Regions from separate parts of the Solibacillus sp. FSL W7-1472 genome, predicted to be linked through region 1. Evidence: a T-box and tRNA genes for the amino acid it is inferred to sense, from the RefSeq annotation. Region 1 holds a T-box; the other holds one or more tRNA genes.
The links. A T-box is a leader RNA that pairs with one kind of tRNA and senses whether it is charged. The one in region 1 lies ahead of trpS (tryptophan--tRNA ligase), so its partner is inferred to be a tRNA-Trp.
Positions count from the first base shown of each region.

Region 2: it has a tRNA-Trp gene. The T-box ahead of trpS (tryptophan--tRNA ligase) is inferred to sense a tRNA for this amino acid. The anticodon was not compared.

Region 1 covers NZ_CP150208.1:783,985-789,959, forward strand. Annotated here, with positions in the region: gene trpS (tryptophan--tRNA ligase) at 59-1,048, opposite strand; T-box leader at 1,113-1,329, opposite strand; gene spxA (transcriptional regulator SpxA) at 1,795-2,193, shown strand; gene mecA (adaptor protein MecA) at 2,507-3,160, shown strand; gene MKY07_RS03715 (competence protein CoiA family protein) at 3,484-4,611, shown strand; gene pepF (oligoendopeptidase F) at 4,666-5,975, shown strand, end outside.
Region 2 covers NZ_CP150208.1:3,358,853-3,364,827, forward strand. Annotated here, with positions in the region: gene MKY07_RS16790 (LD-carboxypeptidase) at 1-342, opposite strand, end outside; gene MKY07_RS16795 (DMT family transporter) at 470-1,348, shown strand; gene nagB (glucosamine-6-phosphate deaminase) at 1,379-2,110, opposite strand; tRNA gene MKY07_RS16805 (tRNA-Leu) at 2,523-2,603, opposite strand; tRNA gene MKY07_RS16810 (tRNA-Cys) at 2,648-2,721, opposite strand; tRNA gene MKY07_RS16815 (tRNA-Gly) at 2,727-2,801, opposite strand; tRNA gene MKY07_RS16820 (tRNA-Gln) at 2,814-2,888, opposite strand; tRNA gene MKY07_RS16825 (tRNA-His) at 2,912-2,987, opposite strand; tRNA gene MKY07_RS16830 (tRNA-His) at 3,027-3,102, opposite strand; tRNA gene MKY07_RS16835 (tRNA-Trp) at 3,135-3,208, opposite strand; tRNA gene MKY07_RS16840 (tRNA-Tyr) at 3,219-3,302, opposite strand; tRNA gene MKY07_RS16845 (tRNA-Thr) at 3,309-3,384, opposite strand; tRNA gene MKY07_RS16850 (tRNA-Phe) at 3,392-3,467, opposite strand; tRNA gene MKY07_RS16855 (tRNA-Asp) at 3,490-3,565, opposite strand; tRNA gene MKY07_RS16860 (tRNA-Met) at 3,569-3,643, opposite strand; tRNA gene MKY07_RS16865 (tRNA-Val) at 3,662-3,737, opposite strand; tRNA gene MKY07_RS16870 (tRNA-Glu) at 3,765-3,839, opposite strand; tRNA gene MKY07_RS16875 (tRNA-Ser) at 3,857-3,948, opposite strand; tRNA gene MKY07_RS16880 (tRNA-Asn) at 3,958-4,033, opposite strand; rRNA gene rrf (5S ribosomal RNA) at 4,048-4,163, opposite strand; rRNA gene MKY07_RS16890 (23S ribosomal RNA) at 4,284-5,975, opposite strand, start outside.

The sequences.
Region 1 (5,975 bases):
CTGTACATTGTACATGGAGCAGAGTTGTATCTGCTGATTGTTGCTATTGGTGGGATGATTAGCGTCGTTTACGGCCTAAGCCCATCGCGTTCTCCATTTTCTTGAGTGTTTTAGAGGCAATGGCATTCGCTTTTACTGCACCCTCATCCAAAATTTCATCAAGTTCCGGTGAGTCAATCAGTGCATAATAGCGTTCTTGAATTGGTGTTAAATGGTCAATAACAGCCTGCGCTACTCCAGCTTTAAAATCACCATAGCCTTTGCCTTCATACTTTGCTTCTAAATCTGCAATCGCTGTACCGGATAGGGCAGATTCAATAATAAGCAAGTTCGATACACCCGGTTTGTTTTCAATATCAAATTTAACGATTCCCTCAGAATCTGTTACAGCGGATTTGATTTTCTTTTCGATTTCTTTTGCTGTATCAAGCAGGCGAATCGTCGCTTTTGAATTTGTATCGGATTTTGACATTTTTTTCGTTGGCTCCTGCAATGACTTGATACGAGCGCCTTCTTTCGGCAATTGAATATCAGGAATCGTTAATACATCATTGTAGCGCTTATTGAAACGTTCAGCTAAATCGCGTGTTAATTCAATATGCTGTTTTTGGTCTTCACCAACTGGTACGATGTCTGTATTGTACAGAAGGATATCGGCAGCCATTAACGGCGGGTATGTTAAAAGTGCGGCAGAAACGGATTCTTTACCTGTCGATTTGTCTTTAAACTGTGTCATGCGCTCTAATTCTCCGATTGAAGCGACACATTGAAGCATCCAGCCTGCTTGGGCATGGGCAGGGACTTCTGACTGAATAAATAAAATCGATTTTTTCGGATCAATGCCACATGCGATATACATTGCTGCCAATGAGCGAATATTTTTTCGTAACTCAAGGCGGTCCTGTGGCACAGTAATTGCGTGCTGATCCACGATGCAATAAATGGCGTTGTTGTTTTCCTGTAAAGCGGGGAATTGTTTAATCGCACCGATATAATTCCCTAAAGTAATTGTTCCTGTTGGTTGTACACCTGAAAAGATGGTTTTCATTGGGTGTTCCTCCTTAAAAATCAAATGAAAATAAAAAAACATCATGCGTCCTCTATTCGAAAATAGAAGGGACGAATGATGTTAAAATCCGCGGTACCACCCAGCTTGCCTCAATTGGCCACTTTACTTCGTAACGTGAAGGCGACGAGCTGGACTACTAATAGAAACGTTCATCAAGCTAACTCGGAAGTCCATTCCATTTAACGAATGATCTGTTTGCACCAACCACAGACTCTCTAGGCATTCAAATTAAATGTACTACTCTTCGTCATCGTTTTTCATAATCTTGAATGGATTATAACGTAAGTATTGAAAAGAAAGCAATTGTTTTATTTAAAGAAATAGGAATAAAACAAAGTGAAAATGGAAATAGTAGTAAATAGATAATTATATTTTAAGAAATGGCATGATATTATCTGACTTTTTTCTCAATTACAATTTGATAAATGAGAAAAAACTTTAAAAATCAGTACGTTTTATTTTACTATTTTATGGGTAAATTTTAATATGGCGCAAAATTCTAGAAAGTGTGCTTATTAGAGAGAAATATGTAATAAAATTTATTACGTAAGTTGAATTATTTGTTGACATTGTATATTCAAACATGGGTTATTCATGTATAATGGGAACAGAATCTTAAATTAAATTAATTCTAAATTGAGTTTTATTTATACATTTGTGCTTCTTCATAAAAGGAAGCAACATCTAGCAATTGAATTGAAATCAATTAGAGAGGGAGTGAGCCAATGTTAGTAACATTATTTACTTCACCAAGTTGTACTTCATGTCGAAAAGCAAAAGCATGGTTAGAGGAACATGATATCCCATATACAGAACGCAACATTTTTTCCGAGCCACTTACAATTAGTGAAATCAAAGAGATTTTACGAATGACAGAAGATGGTACCGATGAAATTATCTCGACGCGTTCGAAAATTTTCCAAAAGTTGAATGTTGATGTTGAAACATTGCCATTACAGCGATTATATGAGCTTATTCAGGAATATCCAGGATTATTACGCCGTCCGATTATTTTAGATGAAAAACGTCTGCAAGTCGGTTATAACGAAGATGAAATTCGTCGATTCCTGCCTCGTAAAGTACGAGCATACCAGTTGCAAGAAGCCCAACGCATGGTTAACTAAATAGACCGCTCATGATGTTACGGATGCATATTGTGCAATTGTAGCATCTTTTTTTTATTTTAGAACATATTAGAAAGACACCTTAATTACTTGATTTAAATGGAGTGGTGCAATACAATTTCAATTATTCAAATAATTTATGCTGAATAATGTTTTTCCTTTTCATTTTAATCGATTCCATCATACAATAGAGTTATAGATACTTCTAATATTTAAAAGTATCTCAGTTCCGATGCAATAGAACGCCATATTGTATGCCACTTGGAAATAAAGCGACGTTCTATACAATGACTGTGAAGGGGGTTGAGGTCTAATGGACATCGAACGCATTAATGAAAATACGCTAAAATTATTTATTACGTATAGTGATATCGAGGACCGCGGTTATACTCGCGAAGAAATATGGTACAATCGCGCAAAAGGTGAAGAGCTTTTCTGGGATATCATTGGTGAAATAAATACAGATGATTATTTCGATTTAGATGGTCCAATTTGGATTCATATTAACGCTTCAGAAAGTGGATTGGAAGTCGTTGTTACACGCGCGTCTGTAGGTAATGACTCCGAAACTTCTTCAATGACAGGCAACTTTGAAGATGACCTTCATATATCAGATCAATTAAATGAAATGGAAGAATCGATCTTCAATGCGATTGGCAAAGCTGCAAAAGAAGAAGAACAATCGCTTGAAAATGCCCGATTCCGATTTAAAGATATTGACGAACTAGTACCTCTTGCAAAACGCGCAGCACCATTAGGAATAGAGTCTGTGTTGTATAAATGGGAAGATTATTACTATTTATATGTAGATTTAAAAGATTTGGAAAGCGAGAAAGCGAGAAATATCATCGCTTTATGTACTGAGTATTTAGCTGCTTCCAAAATTACAGCGCACCGACTTGAAGAGTACGGGGAAACAATCATTGCTGAAGACTGCTTCGAAACAATCATTACGTATTTTGATTAGGACAGCAGTTTACGAAAGCCACCTGATTTCAGGTGGCTTTTTTGTGTTTGTGCTGGGGGGATATCTGGTTGAGGGAAGTAGAATATAGGGGGAGCAAAAGTAGAATAATGGTTGAGGAAAGTGGAATATAATGCGTGTGAAGCAGAACAGAGCATCGAGAAAGTAGAACCTTGTGACGGAAAAGTGGAAAGTTCGTCTATAAAAGGGAACGGCAAGCAATAAAAGTAGAAATCCTTTGAAAAAACCAGTTTCCAATAGTTACTATTTATAAGTTGAAATTGAATGTTCATTTCATTAAGATGGATAAAAAAGGGGGGTAGCGAATGCTGATCGCTTTGACGGAACAACAGCAATTATTCTATTTAACGTCGAAACTGCCGCCGGATGAGTTACAAAGATTAAAAAAGCAGCAATCCTTTTTTTGCCCTCAATGTAAAGAACAGCTTCTGTTAAAGGTTGGTCAAATAAAAATCCCGCACTTTGCCCATCAAAAAAATAGTGAATGCGATTCTTTGTTTTCAGAAGGGGAATCCGCCGCACATCTCCTCGGGAAACAACACCTCTTTCAACTTTTTACAAGCCTTCAGCTACGTCCCGTTCTTGAACCGTATTTACCACAGCTTCAACAAAGACCAGATCTTCTCATCGCATTTAATGATCGCCAATATGCTATTGAGTTTCAGTGCAGCCCAATCGCGCATCCATCATTTCAACTGCGTACAACCGGCTATTTAAATGCTGAAATCATACCGATCTGGATATTGCACACTCCCGAAAAATTCAAAAGTCCCGGTATTGTAAAAATTTCAATCAATCACACAAACGCGCAGTTTATGCAACGGTATAAAAAGCAGAAATACCTCATCACCTACGATGAGAAAAGTAAAACTTTCTACTATATAAGCAATTTAATCCATCTTCATAAATTGCAGTATTTTGCTGTCGTTAAGCCATTGCCGCTCAGCCAACAACGATTTCCGCTTTTAGTTCCAGAGAAAATATCAAAATCACAATTTCCTCTGCTGCTAAAAAAATACAGGAGTTATCGGGAGTACTATATCCGTCACCGTCTACTATTGAGTAAAAAAGGAGTTAACGATCGATTTTTTCGAGCCATTTATGAATTAAGGCTAATTATGACGAATTTACCGATTTTTTTAGGGATTCCTGTCTGCAATACGCATGCTTTTAACCGATTCTGTATAGAATGGCAAGTAGGGCTTTTTCATTTTATGAACGCCCATGCGCTCACACCTAAAACGATGAATGTGAAAGCGATTCCTTACTTTTTCAAATGGAGTCAATTGGAGCTGACGAATGAGCGGAAAACAGCGGTGAAACATTATTTAACAATTTTAAGACATCTTAAAATTGAGCAACTGGATGAAAATATAGCCGAAGAACAACTTTTTAATGTTCTATACGACGAATTGGTTGCAATTGGATGTTGAAATTGTTTAAATAGATTTATAATTTCGAATATCGGAATAGTAGGAGGCAAATAAATGGCAAAGCAAATTTTAACGCGTGAAGAAGTACCGGAGCAATTAACATGGGATTTAACATCAATCTTTGAATCGGATGAAGCGTGGGAAGCTGAACTGAAGGAAGTTGAGCAATTATCAAAACAAGCTTCAAATTATAAAGGAAAAGTAGCGGATAGTGCGGAAAGCTTATACAACACTTTGCAATTTAGCGATGCATTATACGAGCGTTTACACAAATTATACGTATATTCACATTTAAAACATGACCAGGACACTACGAACAGTAAATATCAGGATCTGGATGGTCGTGTGCGATCTGTTCTTACAAACGTAGGGGCAGCGTGGTCATTTATTACGCCTGAAATTTTAGCTTTGGATGAAGCAACATTAAACAGCTATGTGGAAAGTTATGAACCACTTTCATTATATGAACAAAGCTTAAAAGAACTTAACTTAGGCCGTCCTCATATCCTATCAGCTGAAAAAGAAGAATTACTTGCGCAATTTTCGGAAGTGACATCGACAGCCGGCAAAACATTCAGCGCATTAAACAATGCTGATTTAGAATTCCCAAAAATTAAAGGGGAAGACGGCGAAGAAGTACAAATTACGCACGGTAACTACATTACAATGCTTGAAAGCGACAATCGCGAAGTACGTGAGGCAGCATTTAAAGCTGTTTACAAAACTTATGGTCAATATAAAAATACATTTGCGACTACATTAGCAGGTAATGTAAAAGCACATAATGTAAATGCAAAAGTTCGTAATTACAATTCCGCTCGTCATGCAGCACTTAGCAATAACTTCATTCCTGAAAAAGTGTATGACCAACTTGTTTCAACAATCCATGATTACTTACCGGCATTACACCGTTATGTAGAGCTTCGCAAAAAAGTACTTGGTGTAGATGAGCTGCATATGTACGATCTATTTACGCCGCTTGTTAAAGAAGTGAAAATGGAAGTAACATATGACGAAGCAAAGAAAACGATGGTAGAAAGCTTCGCACCACTTGGTAAAGAATATCAGGAAATCGTTGAAAAAGGTTTGGAAAGCCGTTGGGTAGACGTGCTAGAAAACAAAGGGAAACGCAGCGGTGCCTATTCTTCGGGAACATTCGGTACAAATCCGTATGTCTTAATGAACTGGCAAAATAATGTGAATAACCTTTATACATTGGCACATGAATTCGGCCACTCGATGCACAGTTATTATTCACGTGCCAACCAGCCATATCAATATTCAGATTACTCGATTTTCGTTGCAGAAGTAGCTTCAACATGTAACGAAGAACTATTATTTGATCATCTAATGAAAACATTAGA
Region 2 (5,975 bases), 1.4 Mb from region 1:
AGTCGTCACATCGGAAAAGCCCCAAATTATTTTCGGATTGTCCTCGATTAATGGATAGCTTATCTTATCGATGATTCTTGAGATTCCGTAGCCGCCCTTCACTAAAAAGACTGCCTTCACTTCCGGATCAACAATCATTTGGTGGAAGTCTTTAATCCGCTCCTCGTCGGAACCTGCCAAATAGCCTTCGTATGCCTGTACCGTATTACCAAGCTTATACTTTAAACCTAATTCCTCTAAAAACGCTAATTTATCCCCTACTGATTCTATATTAAGCGGACTACTTAAATTAACTAATCCTACTGTATCGCCATGCTGTAACCTTGCTGGTCGAATTTTCATGCTAATGACCTCCTTTTGCTTCTGTCGTTATTGTATCATAGCGTTTTATGTAAAGCGCATTGCAAATTCCATGTGGTTGTCCCTATAATAGATAAAATCAATTTCCAATATAAGGAGATGCTCAATAATGAAATTTCCACCACAGCTACTGCTCATTTTGGCTACTTTATTGTGGGGCGGCAACTTTGTAATTGGACGAGCTGTTTCAGGAGATATTCCTCCGATTACACTTGCCTTTTTACGTTGGATTGTTGCCTTTCTCGTATTTTTCCCAATCGCTTACAACCGGACGAAAAAAGAATGGCCTGCGCTGAAACAGCATTGGGGTGCTGTCATCATTTTAGCAATAACAGGAGTTGCCGCATTCAATACACTCGTCTACATCGGCTTGCATGATACAACATCCATTAATGCATCTTTAATGAATTCATCAACACCGATTATTATATACATACTGAGCTTTATCTTTTTAAAAGAACGGTTAACGAAGTTCCAAATGATCGGCACACTGCTTTCTTTAGCCGGAGTGCTCTTTATTATATCCGGAGGCTCATTACAAAGCCTGCTTTCATTTTCATTCAACAAAGGGGACTTGATCGTTTTGATTGCGGTAGTGTGCTGGAGTTTCTATTCATTACTCATTAAAAAGTACGCAGGTAAGCTGCCGGGTTATTCTACGTTTTTAGTGACGATTGCAATCGGAGCTATTATGTTACTGCCGTTCGCAGTATATGAACTACTAACAACATCACAAGCAATCGTATGGAACGCTTCGACAATTGGGGCGATTTTTTATGTAGGGATCATTGCTTCGATAGTTGCCTTTTTAAGCTGGAACAATGGCGTTGTCTCATTAGGAGCAAACAAAGCAGGAATCTATTTAAACTTTATTCCTCTATTTGCCACAATCTTTGCTGTACTGTTTTTAAATGAGCAACTCCTCATCGCTCAAGTAATCGGAGGCATTGCGGTAATTACAGGAGTATTTATTTCATCGATCAAATAAAGGAGTGCACAATGTATGCACTCCTTTACCTTATTTTACATCTGTATAAATAACCGTCACATCTGGATGGTTGTGCAGTGCGCTCGCAGGGAAATCTTCTGTTACGACACCGCTGCGTAAACGTTCAAATGCCTCCTGTTTTGATGCACCTGAAATTAATAATACAATCTTTTTAGAACTTAAAATTGTTTTGATCCCCATTGTAATGGCATGTGTCGGCACATCATCAATAGAATCAAAATAGACTTGATTCGCTTCACGTGTAGACTGTGCAAGCTCTACAATATTTGTACCTAAATCAAAAGGAGTTCCAGGTTCATTAAAACCGATATGTCCATTTACACCAATTCCTAAAAGCTGTATATCAATATTTCCCGCCGCATTAATCAATGCATCATATTCAGCGGCAGCTTTTTCTAAATTCGACTTATTACCAGCTGGTAAATAAATATTTTCCCGTTTCATATCGATATGATTAAACAGGTTATAGTCCATATAATAATGGTAGCTCGCTTCATTTGCCGGATTAATACCGATATATTCATCCAAGTTGAAAGACTTGGCTTGTTTAAAAGATACTTCGCCTGCCTTATACGCAGCTACAAGCTTTTTATAAAAGCCTTCCGGGGTACCTCCTGTAGCCATTCCAAATACCGTTGAACTATCCTTTTTTAATTGATCTATAAAAATTGTTGCAGCAATTTTACTCAACTCACCATAGTTTGCCGCTTCAATCCACTTAAAATTTGTTGCTACATTCATTTGTTTAATTCCCTACTTCCTCGCTATATTCCATAATTTATATCACTTAAATAAAATGCGTTTTTTTAAAATTCATTCCTAACATCACTATGTTAATTTTATAGTAAATAATTTTAATACGCCAGAAAAAACGTGCAGGATTTTCTGGAAAACATACTAATTTCCTTTGTATATAATATGATATTCTCCCATACTAATTTCCCAATATTCCGTACGCAGACTTTATTTTTCTCATTATCATATAAAAGAATCGATGAATCTATTCTTTCCTAATTTCACTTATAAATACCACTGTTGAAGTCGGATTCTATAATCTATTCTATGCTCTTTAAAAAGATTATGGGACTTTATATATCGATTATAAAAATAAAAAAAGACCTCACAGTATGAACTGTGAAGTCTTTTTTTCAGATACCGAGTGTGGGACTTGAACCCACACGCCTCGCGGCAACGGATTTTGAGTCCGTCGTGTCTGCCATTCCACCAACTCGGCAAAATAAGGTAAAAAAAAATCGGTTTCTCCGATTAAATAAAATATGGAGGCGGCAACCGGATTTGAACCGGTGATAAAGGTGTTGCAGACCTGTGCCTTACCACTTGGCTATGCCGCCATATTTGGAGCGGAAGACGAGGTTCGAACTCGCGACCCCCACCTTGGCAAGGTGGTGTTCTACCACTGAACTACTTCCGCAAAATAAAAAAATGGCTGGGGTACCTGGATTCGAACCAGGGCATGACGGAATCAAAATCCGTTGCCTTACCGCTTGGCTATACCCCAAATATTTAAATTATGATATAGAATGGGGCGACTGATGGGAATCGAACCCACGAATGCCTGAACCACAATCAGGTGCGTTAACCACTTCGCCACAACCGCCACTATATTATAATTTTAACACTTAAACCTAAATAAAAATGGGGCGACTGATGGGAATCGAACCCACGAATGCCTGAACCACAATCAGGTGCGTTAACCACTTCGCCACAACCGCCACTATATTATTTTAAGTATTTTTAAGTTATTTGGCAGGGGCAGTAGGAATCGAACCCACACTGACGGTTTTGGAGACCGTAGTTCTACCTTTAAACTATGCCCCTATCAAAAGGATGGTGGAGGGGGACGGATTCGAACCGCCGAACCCTAAGGAGCGGATTTACAGTCCGCCGCGTTTAGCCACTTCGCTACCCCTCCAGGTAATGGTGCCGGCGAAAGGAGTCGAACCCTCGACCTACTGATTACAAGTCAGTTGCTCTACCAACTGAGCTACACCGGCAAAAATATGGTGGGTTTGGACGGAATCGAACCGCCGACACTTAGAGCTTCAATCTAATGCTCTACCAACTGAGCTACAAACCCACAAATTAATTTTTTTAAAAAATGGCGGTCCCGACCGGGATCGAACCGGCGATCTCCTGCGTGACAGGCAGGCATGTTAACCGCTACACCACGGGACCATTTGGTTGCGGGGGCAGGACTTGAACCTGCGACCTTCGGGTTATGAGCCCGACGAGCTACCACTGCTCCACCCCGCGATAATACTATTTGTTTAATGGTGGAGGATGACGGGCTCGAACCGCCGACCCCCTGCTTGTAAGGCAGGTGCTCTCCCAGCTGAGCTAATCCTCCAATGCTGGATACTACTTATGTATCTTTTGGTGACCCGTACGGGATTCGAACCCGTGTTACCGCCGTGAAAGGGCGGTGTCTTAACCACTTGACCAACGGGCCTCTTTATAAATTAAGCCTGGCGGAGAGTAAGGGATTTGAACCCTTGATGCAGGGTTACCCGCATACACGATTTCCAATCGTGCTCCTTCGGCCACTCGGACAACTCTCCAAGATTTAATGGCTCCGAAGGCAGGACTCGAACCTGCGACCTGCCGGTTAACAGCCGGATGCTCTACCAACTGAGCTACTTCGGAATAATTCTATAACAGCCTAGCGACGTCCTACTCTCACAGGGGGAATCCCCCAACTACCATCGGCGCTAAAGAGCTTAACTTCCGTGTTCGGTATGGGAACGGGTGTGACCTCTTTGCCATCATCACTAGACTATTTAATCGAAAGACATTATTTATTATATCATACTTTTCTTATTTGTCAAGTATTTATATAATAATTTTTCATTCTTTCAAAACTGGATAAACGTTTCATTGAATTGAGCAATAAAATGTGGTTAAGTCCTCGACCGATTAGTATTCGTCAGCTGCATGCGTCACCGCACTTCCACCTCGAACCTATCTACCTGATCGTCTTTCAGGGGTCTTACTTACTTGCGTAATGGGAAATCTCATCTTGAGGGGGGCTTCATGCTTAGATGCTTTCAGCACTTATCCCGTCCATACATAGCTACCCAGCGATGCCTTTGGCAAGACAACTGGTACACCAGCGGTATGTCCATCCCGGTCCTCTCGTACTAAGGACAGCTCCTCTCAAATTTCCTACGCCCACGACGGATAGGGACCGAACTGTCTCACGACGTTCTGAACCCAGCTCGCGTACCGCTTTAATGGGCGAACAGCCCAACCCTTGGGACCGACTACAGCCCCAGGATGCGATGAGCCGACATCGAGGTGCCAAACCTCCCCGTCGATGTGGACTCTTGGGGGAGATAAGCCTGTTATCCCCGGGGTAGCTTTTATCCGTTGAGCGATGGCCCTTCCATGCGGAACCACCGGATCACTAAGCCCGTCTTTCGACCCTGCTCGACTTGTAGGTCTCGCAGTCAAGCTCCCTTATGCCTTTACACTCTACGAATGATTTCCAACCATTCTGAGGGAACCTTTGGGCGCCTCCGTTACTCTTTAGGAGGCGACCGCCCCAGTCAAACTGTCCGCCTGACACTGTCTCCTACCCCGCTAAGGGGCATGGGTTAGAAGTTCAATACAACCAGGGTAGTATCCCACCGACGCCTCCTTCGAAGCTGGCGCTCCGAGATCTCTGGCTCCTACCTATCCTGTACAAGTTGTACCAAAATTCAATATCAGGCTACAGTAAAGCTCCACGGGGTCTTTCCGTCCTGTCGCGGGTAACCTGCATCTTCACAGGTACTATAATTTCACCGAGTCTCTCGTTGAGACAGTGCCCAGATCGTTACGCCTTTCGTGCGGGTCGGAACTTACCCGACAAGGAATTTCGCTACCTTAGGACCGTTATAGTTACGGCCGCCGTTTACTGGGGCTTCAATTCACAGCTTCGCTTGCGCTAACCGCTCCTCTTAACCTTCCAGCACCGGGCAGGCGTCAGCCCCTATACGTCACCTTACGGTTTTGCAGAGACCTGTGTTTTTGCTAAACAGTCGCCTGGGCCTATTCACTGCGGCTTCTCTAGGCTATGCACCCAAAGAAGCACCCCTTCTCCCGAAGTTACGGGGTCATTTTGCCGAGTTCCTTAACGAGAGTTCTCTCGCACACCTTAGGATTCTCTCCTCGACTACCTGTGTCGGTTTGCGGTACGGGCACCTCTCACCTCGATAGAGGCTTTTCTTGGCAGTGTGAAATCAGGAACTTCGCTCATACGAGCTCGTCATCACAGCTCAACGTTAAAGTATGCGGATTTGCCTACATACACGCCTTACTGCTTGAACACGCGCAACCAACGGCGTGCTTACCCTATCCTACTGCGTCCCCCCATTTCTCAAACGGTGAGGAGGTGGTACAGGAATATCAACCTGTTGTCCATCGCCTACGCCTATCGGCCTCGGCTTAGGTCCCGACTAACCCTGAGCGGACGAGCCTTCCTCAGGAAACCTTAGTCATACGGTGCATGGGATTCTCACCCATGTTTCGCTACTCATACCGGCATTCTCACTTCTAACCGCTCCACCAGTCCTTCCGGTCTGACTTCAACGCTGTTAGAACGCTC